DNA from 2 places in the Paraburkholderia sp. BL6669N2 genome. Region 2 is predicted to be linked to the other one. Evidence: predicted binding sites of a transcription regulator. Region 2 holds the regulator's gene; the other holds the start of a gene.
The links. Region 2 encodes LexA, which represses DNA repair genes until DNA is damaged. Its sites were predicted from a motif close to ACTGTATNNNNATACAGT; they were not measured.
Positions count from the first base shown of each region.

Region 1: dinB (DNA polymerase IV) is a predicted target of LexA. The motif match lies at 8,931-8,948, and genes of this name have one in related genera.

Region 1 covers NZ_QUNA01000002.1:2,171,510-2,183,247, forward strand. The annotation lists partial or broken gene B0G80_RS32225 (hypothetical protein) at 1-139, shown strand, start outside; gene B0G80_RS32230 (AEC family transporter) at 329-1,249, shown strand; gene B0G80_RS32235 (hypothetical protein) at 1,313-1,696, opposite strand; gene B0G80_RS32240 (Hsp20/alpha crystallin family protein) at 1,943-2,386, shown strand; gene B0G80_RS32245 (Hsp20/alpha crystallin family protein) at 2,415-2,822, shown strand; gene B0G80_RS32250 (Hsp20/alpha crystallin family protein) at 3,113-3,676, shown strand; gene B0G80_RS32255 (PAS domain S-box protein) at 3,906-6,314, opposite strand; partial or broken gene B0G80_RS32260 (ATP-binding protein) at 6,527-7,656, shown strand; gene B0G80_RS32265 (aminotransferase class V-fold PLP-dependent enzyme) at 7,619-8,794, opposite strand; gene dinB (DNA polymerase IV) at 9,066-10,211, shown strand; gene B0G80_RS32275 (heavy metal sensor histidine kinase) at 10,292-11,738, opposite strand, start outside.
Region 2 covers NZ_QUNA01000001.1:461,718-473,455, reverse strand. The annotation lists gene B0G80_RS02130 (sulfate/molybdate ABC transporter ATP-binding protein) at 1-650, opposite strand, end outside; gene cysW (sulfate ABC transporter permease subunit CysW) at 650-1,705, opposite strand; gene cysT (sulfate ABC transporter permease subunit CysT) at 1,702-2,604, opposite strand; gene B0G80_RS02115 (sulfate ABC transporter substrate-binding protein) at 2,764-3,804, opposite strand; gene lexA (transcriptional repressor LexA) at 4,119-4,769, shown strand; gene B0G80_RS02105 (hypothetical protein) at 4,875-5,219, shown strand; gene B0G80_RS02100 (DUF2939 domain-containing protein) at 5,321-5,983, shown strand; gene B0G80_RS02095 (universal stress protein) at 6,159-6,623, opposite strand; gene nodI (nodulation factor ABC transporter ATP-binding protein NodI) at 6,912-7,826, shown strand; gene B0G80_RS02085 (ABC transporter permease) at 7,921-8,748, shown strand; gene B0G80_RS02080 (hypothetical protein) at 8,834-9,256, opposite strand; gene B0G80_RS02075 (LysR family transcriptional regulator) at 9,574-10,536, opposite strand; gene B0G80_RS02070 (M20 family metallopeptidase) at 10,763-11,738, shown strand, end outside.

The DNA.
Region 1 (11,738 bases), on a different contig from region 2:
CGACAAACGCGTCGAGCAGCGCTTTGCGACATGGTTCGATGCGACAGAGCAGTACCCGCGCCAATTGCACGAGGTGAGCCGGCAAGAGTATCTGCAGATGAAAAAGAACGAATACCAGCGCCAGCAAACGGCGCAATAGAAGAACCGGCGGAGGTCGCCGCGTGCAGGTCGAGAAGCCGGTTGCGGCGGGACCGCGCCACCGTCGATGACCGGTCGTCGGCTTGAGGCTAGCACTGCGTTGCCCGTCGCACTACGTTTTCTCCGATAATGACGTCCGGCCAGGGATGAGCGTTGATGCGCCCAGGTCCCATCGCTACAGGAGATCGCGATGCATCTCGCCGGCACAATACTTCCGATCTTCGCCATCATTCTAACGGGGTGGGTTGCCGGCGCCTCGGGCTACATGCCGCGCGCGCTGGCCGCGCCGCTGATGCGCTTTGCCTACTACGTGGCGATGCCCGCGTTGGTCTTCCTGACGATCGCCGACCAGTCGCTTCACTCGCTCCTTGACTGGCGCTTTCTGGCCGCGTTCGGCGGCGGCTCCATGATCTGCTTCGTGGCGGTCATGATGTTCGTGCGAACGGCGTGGAGCGCGGGCGTCGCGAAGAGCGGAATACTGGCTGCAGCCGTGTCGATGACCAACACCGGATTCGTCGCGCTCCCCATATTGAAGACGCTTTTTGGCCAACCGGGCGTACTCGCGGCGGCGATCGCGACCGTCTTCGTCGGCGCCGTCATGTTTCCGATACTGGTTCTGCTGCTCGAAATCGGGCGCTACGATACGTCGGGCAACATACGGACGGCTGCGCTGTTGCGGCAGATCGCGACCAATCCCGTCATTCTCGCGACAATCTTCGGACTGCTTGCGTCGATCCTCGGTCTGAAGCTGTACGGACCGGCCGTGTCGTTTCTCACCATACTCGGCGAAGCGTTGACGCCATGCGCGCTGTTCGCAATCGGACTCGATCTGACAATCGCCGAACTGCGCGAGCGGCTGGGTCTGTATGCGTTGCTGACGGCCCTCAAGCTGGCCATCATGCCGCTCGTGGTCTATGGCCTTTGCCTTGCGTCCGGGCTCGACCGGACTGCGACCATTGCCGCCGTCGTGTGCGCTGCCGTGCCCACAGCCAAGAGTGCGTATGTGCTCGCGGTCGAATACGACGTCGAAAAGAACGTAGTGGGTGCCGTGATCTCGATGTCTACACTCTTTTCAGTCCTCACCTTGCTCGCGTGGCTTTACGTTTTGTAGCGCGCAAGCCACCGCAGCAGCCATCCCGACAACCGCGCTCCCGGCCGTCGTTCTGCCGGGCGATCACTGGATCGGCGGCACCACGCCAAGCTTTTCGGCCAGCATTCTCTCGTAGACACCGAAGTGCAGATCGACCTCCTCCTGCGTCACTACAGTCACCAGAATATTGATCTGCGCGGGTTGCAGACCCAGGACTGTCGCGATCGCCGCTTCCAGTTGCGGCGCGCAAAGGCGGTCGTCGGCAAACGTGGTGCCGACAGCGATTTCGTAAGCGGATTCCCGGTGGAATACCACTTCGACCAGGCGCGCGCGGGCGCTCATATTGTTGTCGATTGCCAGCCGGATGACTTCGACCGCGGTGCGCATCGTCTCGGTCGGAAAGCCCTTGGTTGAGCGCAGCCGGATCCGGTGCCGTCCCAGTGTCAGCCAGTCGTATTCGAATTCCATGGTGTCCTCGCATGGTTCGTCAGGGGTGTCCTGGAGGTAGGGATGCGGCCGCCCAAATTCAAGGATAAAAAGTGGCGATACCCTCTTGAAATTTCCGCGCGGGATTTCTATCTTGAATTCCGCTGAGGCAGTCGCGCCAGCAGTCCGGCGCGCTGCGTGTTTCTATTTGTTTGCCCGCAGCACGGCAGACGGACTGGAGCGCGTAGACCGGTTCGTCTTCCTGCTGGCTTGAAGGAGGAAATGACCATGAGCGATCTCTACTTCGGGACCGATCTTTCCAGCGAGCTAGACCGTCTGCAACGGCAGATGGCGAGCCTGTTTGGCGGCTTCCCGTCCAGCATCCGTTCCGGGCGCTCCGGCGCGTTCCCGCAGGTCAACATCGGCTCGACCGACGACTCGATCGAGATCGTCGTGTTCGCGCCGGGTGTCGATCCGGCGAACCTCGATGTGTCGATCGACAAGGGACTGCTGACCATCAGCGGCGAGCGCCGGACCCCACAGCCGGAAGCGGCCGGCGACGACACCCGTACCTATGCGCAGGAGCGCTTCGCCGGCGCATTCCGGCGCGTCATTGAACTGCCGCAGCACGCGGACCCCGACAAGGTCACGGCGCAGTACACCAATGGCTGCCTGACCGTGAGTATCGGCAAGCGGGAAACATCAAAGCCGCGGGCCATCACCGTTCAATGAAACCGGTCACAGAACTGAGGAGGACATCATGAACGACACCACAGAACTTGCCAGGAAAGACGAAAAGGCGGTCGAGCGGCGCGCGGACGACCCGTCACAACGCCGGATCACGCTCACGCCGCCCGTGGACATCTTCGAGGATAGCCAGGGCGTCACTCTGTGGGCGGATTTGCCCGGCGTGACAAAGGACCGGCTCGATGTGAAGGTGCACGACGGCAACCTGTACATCGAGGCAGAGGCAGTCGTACCCACGCCGGCGGAACTGCGCCTGCACCACGCGGAGATCCGCCAGCCTCACTTCGCGCGGGCGTTCGCTCTTGGGGTTGACTTCGACCCGACGAAAATCGACGCCAACCTGAAGGACGGAGTGTTGACGCTGAGGATACCGCGCCGCGACGAAGCCCGGCCGCGGCGGATCGAGGTGCGCACGACCTGAACCCGGCAGACAGGCGACAACCACAGGAGAGAGCCCGGTGGCGGCCACCAGGCCGCCACCTTCGAATGTGGAGGTCAGGACGTCGGAGTGAATGCACTGGCAGCGCGCCGGCAATGCCGCTACGTCGGCTGCCGAGAGATGACCCGCTCGCCGCGCGAACGAGGAGTGTCGACGGCCGCGCACAGGTAACCGGAAACATCGACGCTCACGCCACTGTTCGCGCCGGATGACCGGCATCCGGCTCTCCTGCCAGACTGGCCTTAAGGAGAAAACTACCGGAGGAAACTACGATGAACACGGATCTGAAGAAGTGGAATCCTTTTAAATTCCTTCGACGCGCAGGGCGCAAGTCCGATGCGGACAGCCCGGAAAGCCCGCCGGCCACCGACCCGTGGCGCGCCTCCTGGCCCGACCTGCCGGGATTGTTCATGCGCGAACCGTGGCGCGTCGTGGAGGAGTTCTTTCACGACCCCTTCGCGGGCCGCGGCGCGCTGGAACGATGGTTTGGGGACTTCAGTTCATCGCGCTTCCAGCCGCGCATCGACGTGGTCGACGAAGGAAAAGTGCTGCGCGTGACCGTCGAACTGCCCGGAATGCAGCGGGAGGATCTGACCGTCACCGTCGAAGATGGGGCGTTGGTGTTGCGCGGCGAGAAAAAGCAGGATGTGCGCAGCGAGGAAGACGGATGCTACCGGCTCGAGCGCGCCCATGGCAGCTTCGTGCGTACGATCCCGATGCCGGAGAACGCCGATCCCGATCATGCGCTGGCAAAGTTCGACAACGGTGTGCTCACGTTGACCGTGCCGAAATCGGAGCCGCTGCGGTCCGTGGGCCGCACGATTGATATCGGGTAGCCCGGACGCCGGCAGGAAGCCGTCATCAAGGCTGATTCGGAACTTTGTCTCATGGACGCACGCGAGCGCGACCGTGTGATCGCGCTGCTCGCCGAAAAAAAGAGGGGCCGCACGGTTCTTTACGTAGCGGCCCCACGCTCAGTTCGATGGGCATCGACGGCAATTCGCGCTGCGCCATACAACATCGATTACCGTCTGGCGACCGGGCCGCGCCACGGAGCCTGTGCTTTCAATTGTCCCGTGTCCGCGCCTGTCCATCGCCGGCGCGCCGCTTCGCCCTTGAGCTGTGGGCCGGCGGCAAGGCGGCGCGCAACTGGTCAAGCGTGAACGGTTTGCGCAGCGCCGACCATTCGAAGTCGAACCTCTCGTGCTCCGGGACAACGTTTCCGGAAGCGAAAATGATCCGGAGTGCCGGGCGGGCGGAAGCCGCGCGTCGCGCGAGCTCGGTGCCCGACATGTCCGGCATGATGACATCCGTGAACAGGACGTCGTAGTCGTCCGCTTCCAGCGCATTCAGCGCCGCCGCCGCGCTTTCTGCGCGCCGCGGACGCATCCCGATCAGCATCAGCAGTTCGCAGGTTGCGTCCAGCGATGCAACGTCGTCTTCCACGACCAGGATGCGCAGGCCCTCGCCGTTTCCGCCCGGCCCGACCTCCTCGCCTCGACGCGTATCGGCCGCACCCGCTCCGGTCGCTTCGGTATCGCTTTTACCGAGCACCTGTCGCACCTTGGAGGCGAGCTGCTGGCGGCTGTACGGTTTGCTCAGCAGTTCCACGCCGGGATCGAGCCGGCCACCATGCACGATCGCGTTCTGCGTATAACCCGACGTGAAAAGCACCTTCAATTCAGGCAGCATCTGGACTGCCCTTCTGGCCATTTCCGGACTGCGCAGTGCGCCGGGCATCACCACGTCGGTAAACAGCAGATCGATGTGCACGCCGCTCGCCACGACGCTCAGTGCCTGCTCTGCGTCGTTGGCTTTGAGTACCGCATAACCAAGACCGCTGAGAAGTTCAACGACGGTCGCCTGGACCTTCAGATCGTCCTCCACGACCAGGATCGTCTCGCTGCCGTGCTTGAGGACACCCCCGGTGTTACGCCTGGTCTCAACCGCCGTGCCGCTCGAGCGGGGCAGATAGATCCTGACGGTCGTTCCCTCACCGAGCTCGCTATAGAGGCGGATATGGCCGCCACTCTGCTTGACGAAGCCGTAGGCCATGCTCAGGCCGAGGCCCGTGCCGCGGCCCTCCGGCTTCGTGCTGAAGAACGGGTCAAAAGCGCGCTCAATCACTTCCCGGCTCATGCCGGTCCCCGTGTCCGTGACGGCCAGCATCACATACTGCCCGGCTGAGACGTCGGTAAGCGCTGAGACGTACTCGTCGTCGAGCGTCGCGTTGGCGAGTTCAAGCGTGAGCTTGCCGCCGTCCGGCATCGCGTCGCGCGCATTGATGGCCAGATTCAGGATCACGTTTTCAAGCTGATGGGGATCGGCGATGGTATTCCACAGGCCGCCGGCCACGACGGACTCAATCTCGACCCGCTCGCCTAGTACCCGCCGCAAGAGGTCGTCCAGCGCCTGCAACTGACGCGCGGGGTTGATGACGACGGGCTCAAGAGGCTGCTGGCGACCGAAGGCCAGCAATTGCGACGCGAGCTTCGCGCCGCGATCGACCGCGTCGAGCGCGTTGCCCAGCCGCTCGGCGCTCCAGCCGTCGCGGCCGTGCCGGCTTTCGAGCAGTTCCAGATTGCCGCGCATGACCTGGAGAACGTTGTTGAAGTCGTGCGCCACGCCGCCCGTCAGTTTGCCCAGGGCTTCCATCTTCTGTGCCTGGAACAGGGCTTTCTGCGTTTGCTCGAGTTGCTCGCTGGCGCGCCGTCGCTCGGTGATGTCGCGTGTGATTTTTGCAAATCCGACCAGCTCACCGTTTTCATGAATGGCGTCTATCACGACATGCGCGAAGAAACGGCTTCCGTCGCTGCGCACGCGCCACCCCTCGGCCTCGAAACGTCCCTCCCGCCGCGCCGTGCCCAGGCCCCGGAAGGGAACGCCCGCCGCGACATCCTCCGGGGTGTAGAACCGGGAAAAATGCGAGCCGATGATCTCCTTCTCGGTGTAGCCCTTGATCCTGCGCGCCCCCGCGTTCCAACTGGTGATGTGCCCGTCGGGCGAGAGCATGAAGATGGCATAGTCGGTAACGCCCTGGACCAGCAGCCGGAAGCTGCGCTCGCTCTCGAGTACCGCGTCGTGAGCGGCCTTCTTGTCGCTGACGTCGCGGACCACCTTGCCAAAACCGATGAGCTTGCCGCTGCTATCGCGCAGCGGTGTCATGACGACGTTCGCCCAGAACGACGTGCCATCCTTGCGCACGCGCCAGCCCTCCGCGATGTAACGCCCGCCCTCGGTGGCGGCGCGCAGCGCGGCCTCCGGCGCGCCCGCGGCACGCTCGGCCTCGGGGTAAAAAAGGGCAAACGAACGGCCAATAATTTCGTCGGGGCGATAGCCTTGAATGGATTCGCCGCCCGGGTTCCACGTGAGCACCGTGCCTTCCGGCGAAAGGGCGAAGATGGAGTAGTCCTGGGTGGATTCGGCCCAAAGCCGGAGCCACACAGAGCTGAAGGCATCGGATTGCGCGGTCATGGAAGTCTTTTTTAGATGAGGCATGCGGTGGATCTGCCCGTCGGGTGCCCGGCAACAATAGATGCGGGCGCACTTTAGTCCAGATACGGTAGCAATTATCGAACCCGGTGCAGCGAGAAGCCGATCACTGCACCAAATGGGCGACGGTTCGGATACGATGATCAGAATTCGGGCCGCCGGCCCGCCACGAAGTTGCCGCTTTCGGAACAAACATGCGACTGGCTCAGTTCATTTCGCAAGAAATGGAAGCAATTCTCGCCGAGTGGGAATCTTTTGCCGCGACATTGCTGCCCGCCGCCCAAGGCATGACCTCGCGAGAACTACGGGACCATGCGCAGCAGATCCTGGAGGCGATTGCGAAAGACCTGTCTACCCCGCAGACCAGGCAGGCGCAGTTCGCAAAGTCGCGCGGACGCGTGTCGCCGGTGATCGACGCGCCTGAAACAGCTGCTCAGACGCACGCGGTGCTTCGTGCCCGTGGCGGCTTCGATATCAATCAACTGACTGCCGAATATCGCGCCCTGCGCGCCGCGGTGCTCAGGTTATGGCTGGATAGCGGCGGCCCGCCGACAGATGAACTCGACGACGTGATCCGGTTTAACGAAGCCATCGACCAGGCCCTAAGCGAGTCGGTGAGTTTTTTCACGAACCAGGTCGACCAGAGCCGTAACCTGCTGCTGGGTATGCTGGGTCACGATATGCGAAGCCCGCTGCAGACCATCCAGGTCACCGCGCACCACCTCGCGAGACTGAACGACGGCCAGGAAGTATCCACCGCAGCGGCCCGGTTGATCCGAAGCGGCGCCCGCATGCAGGCGCTTCTGGATGACATGCTGGACTTCAGCCGGACCAAGCTCGGACTGGGCATCCGCGTGACGCAGGCGCCGGTCGATCTTGGCACGCTGGTGGCCGACGAGCTGGACCAGTTGTGCGCCGCGCACGCGGGCCGGAAGGTCGAGCTTGAGATCGCCGGCGATACCCGAGCCACGTGCGACGGTCGGCGCATCCAGCAGATGCTGGGCACCTTGTCGGAAATGCGTTCAAGTACGGAGAGCCGGGCGCCGCTGTGAAGGTGCTGGTGGCCGGGAACGGTGAGGACGTGTCGATTGAGGTGGTAAACCAGGGTCAGGCAATACCGCCGTCAGCACTCCACCGTATTTTCGAGCCTCTTGAGCGCGGTCCCGTTGCGGAAGGCGGGCCGGGCGCCCAGGATAGCCTGGGACTTGGGCTCTACATCGCCCAGGAAATCGCCCGGGCTCACCGCGGCGATATCAGCGCCCGCTCGGACGAGGCCGAGACGGTATTTACGGTGCGCCTGCCGCGTCATTCTGCGAGTCCGTAAAACGCGGGTGCAGGTTAATACGATCCAGCGCCTTCGCAAGCCTCTCCACCGCACCGTCAACGTCATGCAGTTTGTCCAGGCCAAATAACCCAATGCGGAAGGTCTTAAAATCCTCTGGCTCGTCACATTGCAGCGGAACTCCAGCCGCGACCTGCAACCCTGCATCCGCGAACTTCTTGCCGGATCGAATCCCATCATCGTCCGTGTAACTGACAACCACGCCCGGAGCCTCGAAGCCTTCGGCCGCCACGCTTCTGAAACCGTTGTCCGCAAGGAGTGCGCGAACGCGCTTGCCGAGTTCAAGCTGCTCCGCTCGCACTTTATCGAAGCCGTATGTCTCGGTCTCCTTCATGACATCGCGCAAGATCGCGAGACCGTCCGTGGGCATCGTTGCGTGGTAAGCGAACCCGCCGTTCTCGTAGGCTTCCATGATCTGCAGCCATTTGCGAAGATCGCAAGCGAAACTGGTGCTTGTCGTTCCGTCGATCCTTTCGCGGGCAAGCGGGCTTAGCATGACCAGCCCGCAGCACGGTGAGGCGCTCCAGCCCTTTTGCGGCGCGCTGATCAGAACGTCGATGCCGCTCGCCTTCATGTCGACCCAGACCGTGCCGGAGGCAATGCAATCCAGTACGAACATGCCGCCGACGGCATGCACCGCGTCGGCCACCGCGCGCAAATAAGCGTCCGGCAGCATGATCCCGGAGGCGGTCTCGACATGCGGCGCAAACACCAGATCCGGCTTGTTTTCCTTGATCGCAGCGACCACGTCTTCGATCGGCGGCGGCGCGTAGGCCGCCTGTCTCCCTTGTTCGACCGGGCGCGCCTTCAGCACGATCGATTCAGACGGAATGCCGCCCATGTCGAAAATCTGCGTCCAGCGATAACTGAACCAGCCATTGCGGATGACCAGACACTTCCTGTTCGTTGCGAACTGCCGGGCAACGGCTTCCATGCCGAAAGTCCCGCTGCCGGGCACGACCACGGCCGACTTCGCGTTGTAGACCTTCTTCAACGAATCGGAAATATCGCGCATGACTCCCTGGAAGAGTTGCGACATGTGATTGATGGATCGGTCGGTGTAGACGACTGAATATTCAAGGAGCCCCTCGGGGTCGACATCGGGAAGTAAGCCTGGCACGTTGGTCTCCGGTTTTAGAAATATACGGATCGAAAACAGATTCTAACGAAAGCAATCTATGGCTGAGGCAAAAAGCATTCTGCCGCTCGGATCGAAGCGCCAGACAGTTCGCGAGGCCCTACGACCTGACAAAAACACTGTATGAATGTACAGTCTAGGTATTTGCGCCGCGGAACGCGACTTCTCGCTATATCGACGTTCATGACTGGGGTCCAGATAAGCGCCCTATTGGCCAAGCCAGACCGTGAACGCTATTTTTGAGTATCAAGGCATGCCAGATGACAGGCGCATAGCCCATATTGACATGGACGCATTCTTTGCGTCCTGTGAACTTTCGCAGTATCCGGAGCTGCGAGGCCAAGCCATGGTGGTTGCCGGCCGTCGTTCGGACGCGCCCCGAACGAACGCCGATGGGACGCGTGAATTCGCGCGCTTACGCGACTATACGGGCAGAGGCGTCCTGACGACCGCAACCTACGAAGCACGAGCGCTCGGAGTTCATTCCGGGATGCCCACCATGCAGGCAGCCCGGCTGGCGCCGGATGCCATTCTCCTTCCAGTGAACTTTGATCTCTATCGAACGTACTCACGACTGTTCAAGGACGCAATCCGGTCCGTCAGTCCGACAGTCGAAGACGTGGGCATCGACGAGGTCTACGCCGATCTATCGCTGCTGAACGACGAATCGGAGCAAATTGCACGGAAGCTGAAATCCGCCGTCTTCGAGGCGACCAATCTCACATGTTCGGTCGGCATTGCGCCCAATAAGCTTCTGGCAAAACTATGTTCGGACATCCAGAAGCCAGACGGAATCACCATTCTGCGGCGTGAGGATCTGCAAGCCAGGATCTGGCCAATGGCTGCGGCAAAAATCAATGGTATCGGGCCGAAGGCTAACGCCAAGCTGACGTCTCTCGGGATAACGACCATCGGTGACATTGCCGCATGCAGCGAACAATGGCTAATCGAACAGTTCGGACGGAGCTATGGGGCATGGCTTCGCAGAGTCTCCCACGGGCTCGATGACAGGCCAGTGGTCACTTACAGCGAGCCTGTCTCGATGAGCCGCGAGACCACCTTCGAGCAAGACCTGCACGCCGTACGACACAGGCAGGAACTCGGTACCGCATTTACCCGTTTATGCGAACAGGTGGCGTCGGACTTGCAGCGTAAAGGCTATCTCGCGCGCAGGATCGGGATCAAGCTTCGCTTCAACGACTTTCAGACAGTAACGCGTGACGTCACGCTCCAGGAGCCGGTTGCGGACGCCAAGGCACTGCGCCACGCGGCCACCCAATGTCTGAAACGGGTTGAACTTGTTAAATCCATCAGGTTGCTGGGCGTGAAGGCAGGCGGCCTCCAACGTGCGGGAGCGACAGAAAGCGACGCGCCGGCTCAGTTCACGCTGGATTTCTAGTCCATGTACCGGCTTGCCGGGCGAATGTATCTCGACGAGCCGCGAGACGACCTTCGAACGCCGCTGCGGCATCTGCCGATTCAGGCTGACTTGCTCTTCACCAGTGGCGGATAACCGGTTCCGTCAGCAGCCGCACCCGGATTCGAGCGCGCCGCCGGCACGTCGGCTTCCGTCGGCGAAACCGCCGCGACCGAAAACACAAAGGTGTTGATGCCGTGGGCGCTTTGCGCGGACACGGTGCCGCGATGCATCTCCGCGATCGCTTTCACGATCGCGAGCCCGAGGCCGTGATTTTCGCGGCTATTCGTGCGCGAGACTTCCGCGCGGTAGAAGCGGTCGAACAGATGTTCGAGCACATCCGGCGAGATCGGCTCACCGGGATTGGCCACCGCGACGCGCACCTGACTCTCGTCACTCACGATCGTCACGCTGATCTCGGCGTCCGGCTCGCAATGCTGGATAGCGTTCATCAACAGATTGGTGCACGCGCGGCCGAACAGCGAGCGGTTCACGCGCGCCATGGCGTCGCCGCGCAATTGCGCATGCACCCGCGCTTCTTCGAGCGGTATCTCCAGAAACTCCAGCGTATGCGCGACTTCCGCGGCCAGCGACACGTCGACGAGACCCGTTGCGCGCTCGCCCTGATCGGCGCGGGCGAGAAACAGCATGTCGTTGATGATCGCCCGCATGCGCTCGTATTCTTCGAGATTCGATTGCAACGTGTGACGCAGATCGTCGACCGAGCGATTGCGTGTCAACGCGACTTCCGTCTGGCCGATCAGAATCGTCACCGGCGTGCGCAGTTCGTGGGCCACGTCCGCATTGAACGATTCGAGGCGGCCATACGCGCAGTCGAGCCGTTCTAATGCACCATTGAAGGAGTTGGCCAGGTCGTTCAGTTCGAGCGGCAGCGAGGCCGTATTCAGACGCTGCGAGCGGTTATTCGGACTCACGGCGGAAGCGTCGCGCGTGAGGCGCGTGAGCGGCGCGAGACCGAGCCGCGTGACCGAATAGCTGAGCAGCAACACGCCAAGACTGCCGAGCGCCGACAACGCGGCGAGCGCCGAGCCGAACACGCGCATGGTGCGCACATTGGGCGAATAGCTCGCGGCCACCTGCAATTGCACCGCCGGACGCGCGCCGTAAGCGGGAATCGTCACCGTGGAGGTCAGCATGTCCTGGCCGCCGCCCGCCGGCGTTACGCGCGAATAGCCGCCGGCCCAACTCGTGACCACCGAGCCGCCGACCGGCGTGCCGTAATGGAAATACGGATCGGTGCTCGACACCGCGTATACCGTGCTGCCGTCGTGCGGCGTCATGTCGGTAAGCTTTTCGCGCGCCATGCGCCACTTCTCCGGCGTCACGGCGTGATACACGATGATGCGCGCGATCTGCGTGCGGTCGTCGAGCGACTCGCGCAGATGGTGTTCGAGCTGCGTGCGCAGCACCAGAAAGAGCCCCGTGCCGACCAGCGTGAACACGAACAGCGCGACCAACGCGAACATCAACGCGAGGCGCCGGGCAATC
Region 2 (11,738 bases):
TGCTCCACATGCCCGCGATTCAGCACGACGATACGGTCGGCCACTTCGAGTGCTTCTTCCTGATCGTGCGTGACGAAGATCGTCGAAATATGCAGATCGTCGTGCAGACGACGCAGCCAGCTGCGCAGTTCCTTGCGCACCTTCGCATCCAGTGCGCCGAACGGTTCGTCGAGCAGCAGCACTTTCGGTTCGACGGCCAACGCGCGCGCGAGCGCGATACGTTGTCGCTGGCCACCCGACAGTTCCGACGGATAGCGTTGCGCGAGCCAGTCGAGCTGCACGAGCTTGAGCAGTTCATGCACCTTCTCGCGGATCACCGCTTCCGAGGGACGCTCCTTGCGCGGCTTCACGCGCAAGCCGAAGGCCACGTTCTCGAACACCGTCATATGGCGGAACAGCGCGTAATGCTGGAACACGAAGCCCACTTCCCGCTCGCGCGCGCCGACCGTCGCCACGTCCTGGCCTTGCAGCACGACCTGGCCGCCGTCGGCGTATTCGAGTCCCGCAATCACGCGCAGCAAGGTCGTCTTGCCACAACCCGACGGCCCGAGCAGCGCAACCAGTTCGCCCGGCGGAAAGTCGAGCGAGACATTATCGAGCGCGACGAAATCGCCGAAGCGCTTCTGCAGGTTACGAACGGTGATACCCATTACAGCTCTCCTTGCTTGAGCGGGTGTTGCTGCGGTGCATGCGTTGCTTGCGTTGTGTGTGACGTGCTTGTTGCGGGTGTTGCGGGTGTTGCGCTTGTTGCATTGGCCGCAGGCGTAACGGGACCTGCGTATGCGGGCACATCGCGCGCGGCCGACAGTTCCGCCGACATATGGCGCTCGGCGAGCAGCTTCAGGCCGAGCGTCACGAGTGCGAGCAGAGCCAGCACCGACGCCACGGCGAACGCCGCCGAGAAGTTGTATTCGTTGTAGAGGATTTCGACGTGCAGCGGCATCGTGTCGGTCTGGCCGCGAATATGGCCCGACACCACCGACACCGCGCCGAACTCGCCCATCGCCCGCGCGTTACACAGAATCACGCCGTACAGCAGGCCCCATTTGACGTTGGGCAGCGTGACGCGGCGGAAGATCTGCCAGCCCGACGCGCCGAGCACGTGCGCGGCTTCTTCTTCGTCGTTGCCTTGCGCCTGCATCAACGGAATCAGTTCGCGCGCGACGAACGGGAACGTGACGAAGATCGTTGCCATCACGATGCCCGGCACCGCGAAAATGATCTGCACGTTGTGGTCCTGCAGCCACGGGCCGAACCAGCCCTGCGCGCCGAACATCAACACATAGATCAAGCCCGAGATCACCGGCGACACCGAGAACGGCAGATCGATCAGCGTGGTCAGCAGCGCCTTGCCGCGGAACTCGAACTTGGCGATACACCACGAAGCCACGAGGCCGAACACGAGGTTCAGCGGCACCGCGATCGCGGCGGTGATCACCGTGAGCTTGATCGCCGAGAGCGCGTCCGGATCGGCGAGCGATTCCAGATAGAAGCCGAGCCCCTTGTTCAACGCCTGATAGAACACGGCGGCGAGCGGCACGACGAGAAACAGCGCGAGAAACAGCAGCGCGACGGCAGTCAGAATCCAGCGCACGACAGGCGGTTCGGTGACCGGATCGGGCCGGCGTGCGACGTTCAGCGGCGCGCGCGGCGCCACGGCCACGGTTGCGGCAGTACCTGCATTCTTCACGGAATCGCGGCTCATTGCGCACCTCCGCCGACACCGATCGCCGCGACACTCGCGGCAGCAGGCGCCGGGCCCGCGCCCCCACGACTCGTGCGGCGCTGCAGATACCACTGCAAGGTATTGATAAAGAGCAGCATCAGGAACGACACGACCAGCATCACGACCGCGATCGCAGTCGCACCCGCATAATCGTATTGCTCGAGCTTGGTGATAATGAGGAGCGACGTGATTTCCGATTTCATCGGCACGTTGCCGGCGATGAAAATCACCGAGCCGTATTCGCCGAGGGCGCGCGCGAATGCCAGCGCGAAGCCCGTCAGCAGAGCCGGAAACACCGCCGGCAACACCACGCGGCGAAACGTCAGCCAGCGCGATGCGCCGAGGCACGCCGCCGCTTCTTCCTGTTCGCGTTCGAACTCTTCGAGCACCGGCTGCACCGTGCGCACCACGAACGGCAAACCGATGAAGGTCAGCGCGACCAGCACGCCCGCCGGCGTGAACGCGATCTTCAGGCCGAGCGGTTCGAGGAACTGCCCAATCCAGCCGTTGCCCGCGTACACGGCGGCGAGCGAAATACCCGCGACCGAGGTGGGCAGCGCGAACGGCAGATCGACCACGGCATCGACAATGCGCTTGAACGGAAACGTGTAGCGCACCAGCACCCACGCCACCAGAAAGCCGAACACCGCATTGATCAGCGCGCCGCCGAGCGCGGAAAAGAAGGTGAGCCGATACGACGCGAGCACGCGCGGCGAGCTCACCGCGCGCACGAACTGGCTCCAGTCGAGCGTGGCGGTCTTAAGAAAGGTCGCCGCAAGCGGAATCAGCACCACGAGGCTCAGATAAGCCACCGTGATGCCGAGTGTCAGGCCAAAGCCGGGCAACGCGCTCGGTTTTCGGAAGGTCAACGTCGTCATGCTCGTTACTCGTTCAGGTTGATGCTCGTATTGCCGGCCGCCGGGCCCTGGCGGCCAAAAGCGCGCCCCATGGGGCGCGCTCGGGAGTGACGCGTCGCCGCGTCGTGCTGCCTATGTCTATGCCTTTGCCTATGCCTTTGCCTGCCGGCAGCGGGCCTGTTACTGCGGCTGATAGATCGAATCGAACACGCCGCCGTCGGCAAAGTGCGTCTTCTGCGCGTTGGTCCAGCCGCCGAACGAATTGTCCACCGTGTACAGCTTCAGCTTCGGAAACTTGGCGGTCAGCTCGGCCGGCACCTTGTTCGAACGCGGACGGTAGAAGTTTTTCGCCGCGATCTCCTGGCCTTGCTCGCTATACAGGAAGTTCAGGTAAGCCTCCGCGACCTTGCGCGTGCCATGCTTGTCGACGACCTTGTCCACCACCGCGACCGGCGGCTCCGCCAGAATGCTGACCGACGGCACCACGATCTCGAACTTCTCCGGACCGAATTCCTTGAGCGACAGGAAGGCTTCGTTTTCCCATGCGATCAGCACGTCGCCAATACCGCGTTGCACGAAGCTGGTGGTCGCGCCGCGCGCGCCCGAATCCAGCACGCCGGCATTCTTGTACAGCTTGCCGACGAATTCTTTCGCCTTCTGATCATTGCCGCCCGGTTGATGCTCGGCGTACGCCCACGCCGCGAGGTAGTTCCAGCGCGCGCCGCCCGACGTCTTCGGGTTCGGCGTCACGATCGACACACCCGGCTTGATCAGATCGTCCCAGTCCTTGATGTGCTTCGGGTTGCCCTTGCGCACCAGAAACACGATCGTCGACGTGTACGGCGAGGCGTTATCCGGCAAGCGCTTCTGCCAGCCCTTGTCCAGCAAACCCTTGTTCGCCAGTGCGTCGATGTCGTAGGCGAGCGCCAGCGTCACCACGTCGGCCTGCAGACCGTCGAGCACCGAGCGCGCCTGGGCGCCCGAGCCGCCGTGCGACTGCTTGAAGGTGATCGTCTCGCCCGTCTTCGCCTTCCACTCCTTGCCGAACGCCTGGTTGACGTCCTGATACAGCTCACGCGTCGGGTCGTAGGAGACGTTCAGCAGCGTCGTATCGGCGGCGTGCGCCTGCGCCATCACACCGAGCGCGCCCGCCGCGCCCAATGCGAGCGCCGCGATCAGTTTCTTCGTCCTGCCTGCCAGCCCCGTACCTTGGTGATTCATGTCAACTTTCTCCGCGTTGTCCGCTGAAACAGCGTGTGGTGTCATTTCTTGCGTCGCGGTCACGTGCACATGAACGTCAACGGGAGGCCCAGTCTATCGAAGGGCTTTCATCATTAAAAATAATGTTTCTTCATTCTTTAATACTCAAAAGTGGTAATGACAGCTGGATAAGGCGTTGCGGCGCGAAAACGGGTGTTGAAACATCGCTTGACGACGCTGGAACGCCACCCTTCGCCCCGAACTTAAAGTAAAGCTTGAATTGCGCCGAATACTGTATAAAAATACAGTCACCTGTTCATACATACAGTGGCGCCATGACCAAACTCACCGCACGACAGCAGCAGGTTTTCGATCTGATCCGCAGGGCTATCGAACGCACCGGCTTTCCGCCCACCCGCGCGGAGATCGCCGCCGAGCTGGGTTTCAGCTCGGCCAATTCGGCAGAAGAACATCTGCGCGCACTCGCCCGCAAGGGCGTGATCGAACTCGCGGCCGGCGCGTCGCGCGGCATTCGCCTGCTGGCCGGTCCGGAAGACTCGCCGCACCAGTTCACGCTGCCGCACGCCAGCATCATGCAACTGTCGCTGCCGCTGATCGGGCGCGTTGCCGCCGGCAGCCCGATCCTCGCGCAGGAACATATCTCGCAGCACTACGCGTGCGACCCGGCGCTGTTCTCGAGCAAGCCCGATTACCTGCTGAAGGTGCGCGGGCTGTCCATGCGCGACGCGGGCATCTTCGACGGCGATCTGCTGGCGGTGCAAAAGCGCAGCGAAGCGAAAGACGGCCAGATCATCATTGCCCGGCTGGGCGACGACGTCACGGTCAAGCGCCTGAAGCGCCGGCCAAACGGGCTCGAACTGATCGCCGAGAACCCCGATTACGAAAACATCTTCGTGGAAACCGGCAGTGCGGAGTTCGCGCTGGAGGGTATCGCCGTGGGGCTGATCCGCCCCGGCGAGTTCTAACCCCGTTCTAACCCTTTTGCACGTTCGACAGAATAAAAAGCCGCGTCAATGTCGCATCGACACTGCATCAACGCCGCATCAACGTTGCATCGTCTGGAGAGTCTCATGGAACGTCTTGCCCGCCTGCTGCCCTTTCGCCAGTTCGGTCGTCTGCGTCACCTTCGCAAGCTGGTGCCCTGCTCATTGATCGAGGCGGCCACGCGCAGCACACCGTCGCTGTTCGACTCGCCCGAGGCGGCGTCGAGCTTGCCTTCGTCGTTGCCGGCGTTTGCCCGCGTGTCTTTGAATTCCGGCCTGAATACGGCCGAACCGGCGCGTCGCGCGCCGGTGCGGGTCTATCACGGGCCGTCGCGTCTCATCATGGTCGGCACGATGGACGCGGTATGCCGCATGATCGACCGCTGCATCGCCGACGAAGCCAACGTCCACGGCGCGGTGTTCGAGTCGTGATGACCCTGTCTTGAGCGGGCGGCGAGAGATTGCATTGCGTGGGATCGTTTTCGCGTGGCCGTGGTCCACGTTAGATCACACCTGATGGAGAGTCCCACTCGATGGCAGTTCCGAAACATACCCGACGCGGCAGCAGAGGCGGCGCCACAAAGCCGCTGATCGTCACGCTAATCGTGATCGTGGTGATCGCCGCACTGGGGTTTGCTTACGCGTCGCCGTACATCGCGCTGAACAATCTCAAACGCGCGGCCGATGCGCGCGACGCGCAAACGGTCAATCAGTACGTCGACTTCCCCGCGTTGCGTGAGAGCCTGAAGCAACAGGTCGCCGGCCTGCTGACACGCCGGCTTGGCGCGCACAGCAACGGCAATCCGTTGGCCGCCATTGGCGCGATGATCGGCGTCGCATTGATTGGCCCGCTCGTGGATGCCTATGCCACACCGGACGGTGTCGCGGCCTTGCTGAACGGTATGCCGCCGCGCGGCGATCCGGGTGAGCGGCCGCCCGCGCCGCCGGCCGCGAACAATCCGTCCGACGCCGCCGCGACCGCACCGGCACCGGCAGCGCCTCCTGCCGGCAACGCGGTGAATGGGAATGCCAACGCCACGCCCCCGCAACCGCCGCAGACCAGCGCGGGCTATCGAGGGCTCAACGAGTTTGTCGTCACGTACCAGCATGGCGCCGGCGACGCGCGTTACTCGGCGATCTTTCGGCGCGAAGGGATATTCACGTGGAAGCTGGCCGCGGTCAATCTGAACGAGTGATCGCGGCACGTCGGCTTTGTCTTGGCGCGGATCCCGTGATCGCGCCAATTATTTGGCGAGTCGCGGCGAGTCGCGGCGAGTCGTTCAGCGACTTCGTTATGACGTCGAGGCCACCGGGTAGTGAGGCCGGAGTACCCGGCCGCCAGCCGACCGCCCACAATGGCCGACATGCGCATCAAGCCGCCGCTTGCTGCTGCTCCCGTGCCGAAGAACACGCCACCAGAATGCTGCACGAGACACGGTCGAGCAGCGGCGTATTGCCCGCGCCCATCCACCATCGCGACAAACCCGTGCGGCAACGGTGGCCGACCACGACCAGGTCGACATGCAGTTCATTGGCGAGGGTGGCGATCTCATCGATCGGATGGCCGAATGCAAAATGCCCTTGTGCGGTGACGCCTCGCTCGGTGAGCCAGTCAACGCCTTCCTGCAGAATGTCGCGTGCGGTCTTTTCGAAACTGCCACAGGCCACGTCGGTCAGCAGGCCCGCGCTTTGCGCAATACTCGAGCGCATGTCGACGACGGACAGCAAATGGGTTTCCGCTTTCAAATCCAACGCCAGGTCGGCGCCGCAACGGAGTGCTTTGCGGCCTTCGCGCGAGCCGTCGTAGCACAGCAGGATTTTCTGGTAGCTCGCCATGATTTTTCTCCCTTCGCGCGGGACGCGCGATTCTCAATTAATCATGGTGCGCCGCAATTCAGGTTGCAAGGGATGGAAAACGCTAACTGTGCGCTGACCGCCCTCTAACCGCGCCCTAAACGGGTGCGCGAGCCGCTCGGAGGGTCTCCGCGCGCTGATGCCGCAGTGCAAGAAACCGGCTTCAGATTGTCGGGGCGAACCAACAGCGTCGCGCCGATGCCCTAGAATAGGCCGCCTTCCCCGGCCGCTCACGTCATTCACGCCCTTCCTTGGAGACTCGTTCGATCCATGCCCGAAGCCGCCATCGAATTTCATCAGGTTAAAAAAAGCTACGGCGAGAAAACGGTCGTCGATGGACTGTCGTTTCACGTCAACGCCGGCGAATGCTTCGGCCTGCTCGGCCCGAACGGAGCGGGCAAGACCACCACGTTGCGTATGCTGCTCGGCATCGCCGCGCCGGATGCGGGCACGATCCGTCTGTGCGGCGAGCCGATCCCCGGCCGCGCGCGCGTGGCACGGGCGCGCGTCGGCGTGGTGCCGCAGTTCGACAATCTCGATCCCGACTTCACGGTGCGTGAGAACCTGCTGGTGTTCGGCCGCTACTTCGGTTTGAGCGCCGCGCAATGCCGTGCGATGGTGCCGTCGCTGCTCGAATTCGCGCGGCTCGAAAGCAAGGCGGACGCGCGCGTGAGCGAGTTGTCCGGCGGCATGAAGCGGCGCCTTACGCTGGCGCGCGCGCTCGTCAACGATCCCGATGTGCTGATCATGGACGAACCGACCACCGGCCTCGATCCGCAGGCGCGGCATCTGATCTGGGAGCGGCTGCGCTCGCTGCTCGCGCGCGGCAAGACCATTCTGCTGACCACGCACTTCATGGAAGAAGCCGAACGCCTCTGCCACCGGCTGTGCGTGATCGAGGAAGGACGCAAGATCGCCGAAGGCGCGCCGAGCGCGTTGATCGCTTCCGAGATCGGTTGCGATGTGATCGAGATTTTCGGACCCGATCCGGTCGCGTTGCGCGATGAACTGGCGCCGCTCGTGGAGCGCACCGAGATCAGCGGCGAGACGCTGTTCTGCTATGTCAACGACGCGCAGCCGGTGCATGCGCGGCTCAAGCAGCGCGCGGATCTGCGCTATCTGCATCGACCGGCGAATCTGGAAGATGTGTTCCTGCGGCTCACGGGCCGCGAGATGCAGGATTGAAGCGCATCGGTCGAGACCGGCATCGCACACCACGCCCTGCAACTACAACGACGCCCTGACAGAAACCACGCACGAGACACGCACGAGACACGCAATGGACGCACGCACCTACGAAACCACCGGCGACACGCCATCCAATCAGGAAGCCTTCGCCGCCTTCCCCGCGAACGCCAGCAACTGGATCGCGGTGTGGCGCCGCAACTATCTGGTGTGGAAGAAACTCGCGATCGCCTCGATGTTCGGCAACCTGGCCGATCCGATGATCTATCTGTTCGGCCTCGGCTTCGGGCTGGGGCTGATGGTCGGCCATGTCGACGGCGTGTCGTATATCGCGTTTCTCGCGGCGGGCACGGTGGCCTCGAGCGTGATGATGTCGGCGAGTTTCGAGTCCATGTATTCGGGCTTCTCGCGCATGCATGTGCAGCGCACCTGGGAAGCGATCATGCATACGCCGCTGACGCTCGGCGACATCGTGCTCGGCGAGGTAATCTGGGCAGCCAGCAAATCGGTGCTCTCGGGCGCGGCGATCATGCTGGTGGCAGGCGCACTGGGCTACGCGAATTTCCCGTCGATGCTGCTGGCCTTGCCGGTCATCGTGCTGACCGGGCTCGCGTTCGCGAGCATCGCGATGGTCGTGACGGCGCTCGCGCCTTCGTACGACTTCTTCATGTTTTACCAGACGCTGGTGTTGACGCCGATGCTGCTGCTATCCGGCGTGTTCTTTCCGGTCTCGCAACTGCCTGCCGTTGCGCGGGGCGCGACCCAGATATTGCCGTTGGCGCATGCGGTCGACCTGATGCGGCCGGCCATGCTGGGTCGGCCCGTCGATAATGCGCTGTTGCATATCGCTGTGCTGGCCGCGTATGCGCTCGGCGGGTTTATCGTGTCGGCGATTCTGTTTCGCCGCCGGATGATGAAGTAGTGTTCCGGCCGTCAACCATAACGGACGCCAGGCGCTGATCGCCGCGCCCGACGAAACACCAGCGCCTGCCGCGAGCCGGGCCCGCTCAGTCCTCGTCATCCGTCCACGGAATGTCCACGTCGGAGATAAACGCCACCGTGGCGAACGGGCCGCCGTCCTGGCGCCCGATCTTGCCGTCGGCGCGCTGCCACTCGACCCGGAACACCGTGCCGGGATCGTCGGCGATCAGACGGACCGTGCGTACTTCATCCGGATCGGCCTCTTCGACGGGGCCATCGAGCGAGATCTGCAACTCCTGCGGCCACAGGCCATCGGCCGGATCGTAGATCTTGTCGCCGTCGGGAATCAGGGTGAAGGCTTCCACGCCGATGGTGGCCGACGCGTCCACGATCATCTTGCCCAACGCGCGCAGCAATGCCGTGGCCCGCGCCGAATTCGCCTGACGGATGGCCAGATCCCCGCGCGTCAGCGCCTGCTCAAGTTTTGGGTTTGTTTTTTGTTGCGCCATTCGATGTCCTGGGTCCTATCGCTCTGTTGTGGACGGCGCGCGAATTCGAGCGCGCGCCGCTCTCCATTTTTCGGGCTGAATCCTACCATCGCCATGCACCGCAGCATTGCCGGTCATGCACTGCGGCGCTTTCAGCCCACCCCGTCCACCACAGTTTAGGTCGTGATTCGCGATCCGGCTGCAACATTTGCCTTTCAATCGGTCGCGAATCGATCGCTATCGCACGCATGCCGCCGGCCTGGTTGGTCGTGCGCGGGCCGTCGTGATCGCAGTCTCGCCGGCTTGATGCCGCGTGGATTCTCCAACCGCTGCGGCCGTCAGCCCTTGGCTCTGCCGCGCTTTCGCGCGGCCTTCGAGGCCGTCGCATCCGCCGGCTTCGCACCCGCGATTTCCGCGATCAGATGATCCCGGAACGCCCTCACCGACTGCGGCAGTTCACGCCCCGCCATGGTCTGCACCTGGATGCTGCGCTGGCGCATCTGCGGATGCGTCAGCGGCATCACGACGAAACCATCGCCGGCGTAACGGTCACGCACGGACAGCAGACCCGTGAACATGATCGCGCCGGACTTCTGCGCGTAGCGATACATGGCGCCGCTGTTGTTGCAGGTCAGCTCGGGTTCGAGCAGGACGCCTTCGAGCGCGCAGGTAATGTCGATCAACTGACGAATCGTCGTGCCGGGCTCGGGCAGCACGAGCGGATAGCGCTGCAAGTCGGCGAGCGACACCTTCGCGCGCGCGGCCAGCGGATGATCGGCGCGCAGCAGCGCCAGCACCGGTGCGCGCTCCGTGTGCTCGACTTTCACGCCCTTTTCCGGCGCGAGGCTGAAGGTCAACGCGAGGTCGGCGTCACCGTCGCGCACCTGGCGGGTCGCCTCGCCCGGCGACATGACCGAGAGCGTGAAGTCGATGCCCGGATACTGAACCCGGAAGCTCGCCATCGCGGTGGGCAGGAAGTCGGCGGCAAAACCTTCGGAACTTGTCACCTTGATCATGCTGCCATGCAAGGTCTCGAGGCCGCCGATCTCCTTCATCACATGCTCCGCCTCCAGCAGGCTGCGCTGCGCGTAGGCCAGCAGGCGCTCGCCCGCTTCGGAGAGCGCCATGCCGCGCGGACGCCGCTCGAATAGCGCGACGCCGAGATCGCTTTCGAGCCGCGCCACCTGCCGGCTGATCGCCGAGACGGCGACATGCAGCCGCGCGGACGCGTCGCTGAGCGAACCGGTGCGCGCGACTTCGACGAAATAGCGCAGCGCGATGCCATGCAGCGAAAGTGCCATGTGTGATGTCCCATTCAACGTCAGCGCAGGCGCGCCGATATCCGCAAGCGCCTTCTGTACGCGCGGCGAGCTTTGCCTTTTCGGCAACGCAAGCTTCGAAAGACGATCATTGTGACAAAAAAAACGGCCTCCTAGAATCGGTTCGAAGATGCAGGCCGCGTCGAGCGTCGTCAGACAAACGACCACGCGCCGCCCGCCCCCACATTCGCCCGCATTGGAGACACGCATGAGCCGCACTCAGGCCATCGAGCACGCCACCCACCATTTCGAATCCGGCGCCTTTCTGGAAACGCTCAACCGGCGCGTCGGTTTTCGCACCGAAAGTCAGGAGGACGATCGCGCCGCCACGCTGCTGTCGTATCTGACCGACGAGATCACGCCGGAAGCCAAAAGCCTCGGTTTCAGCACGCGCATCATCACCAATCCGGTAGACGGCTTCGGGCCTTTCCTGATCGCGCAGCGCCACGAGGGCGACCATCTGCCCACCGTGCTGATCTACGGCCACGGCGACGTGGTGCGCGGCTACGACAGCCAGTGGCGCGCGCCGCTGACGCCGTGGGCCGTGACCGTCGAAGGCGAACGCTGGTTCGGCCGCGGCACCGCCGACAACAAAGGCCAGCACAGCATCAACCTCGCCGCGTTAGCGAGCGTGCTGGCCGCCCGCGACGGCAAGCTCGGCTTCAACGCGAAGCTGCTGATCGAGATGGGCGAGGAAACCGGCTCGCCCGGACTCGACGCGATCTGCCGCGCGCACCGTGAAGAACTGGCCGCCGACGTGCTGATCGCCTCCGACGGTCCACGTCTCGCCGCGCGCCGCCCCACCGTGTTCCTCGGCTCGCGCGGTTCGGTGAATTTCAGGCTGTCGTTGAATCTGCGCGACGGCGCGCATCATTCGGGCAACTGGGGTGGCCTGCTGCGCAATCCGGCGACGGTACTGGCGAATGCGTTGGCGAGCCTCGTCGACGCGCGCGGTGTGATCGCCGTCGACGGTTTGCGCCCGCCGCCGATTCCCGAGGCGGTGCGCCGTGCGCTCGCCGATATCACGGTAGGCGGCGGCCCGGGCGATCCGGACGTCGACGAAAACTGGGGCGAGCCAGGCCTTACCGCACCCGAGCGTGTGTTCGGCTGGAACAGCTTCGAAATACTCGCGTTCAAGGCCGGCAACCCGGAGAACCCGGTCAATGCGATTCCGTCGTCGGCAT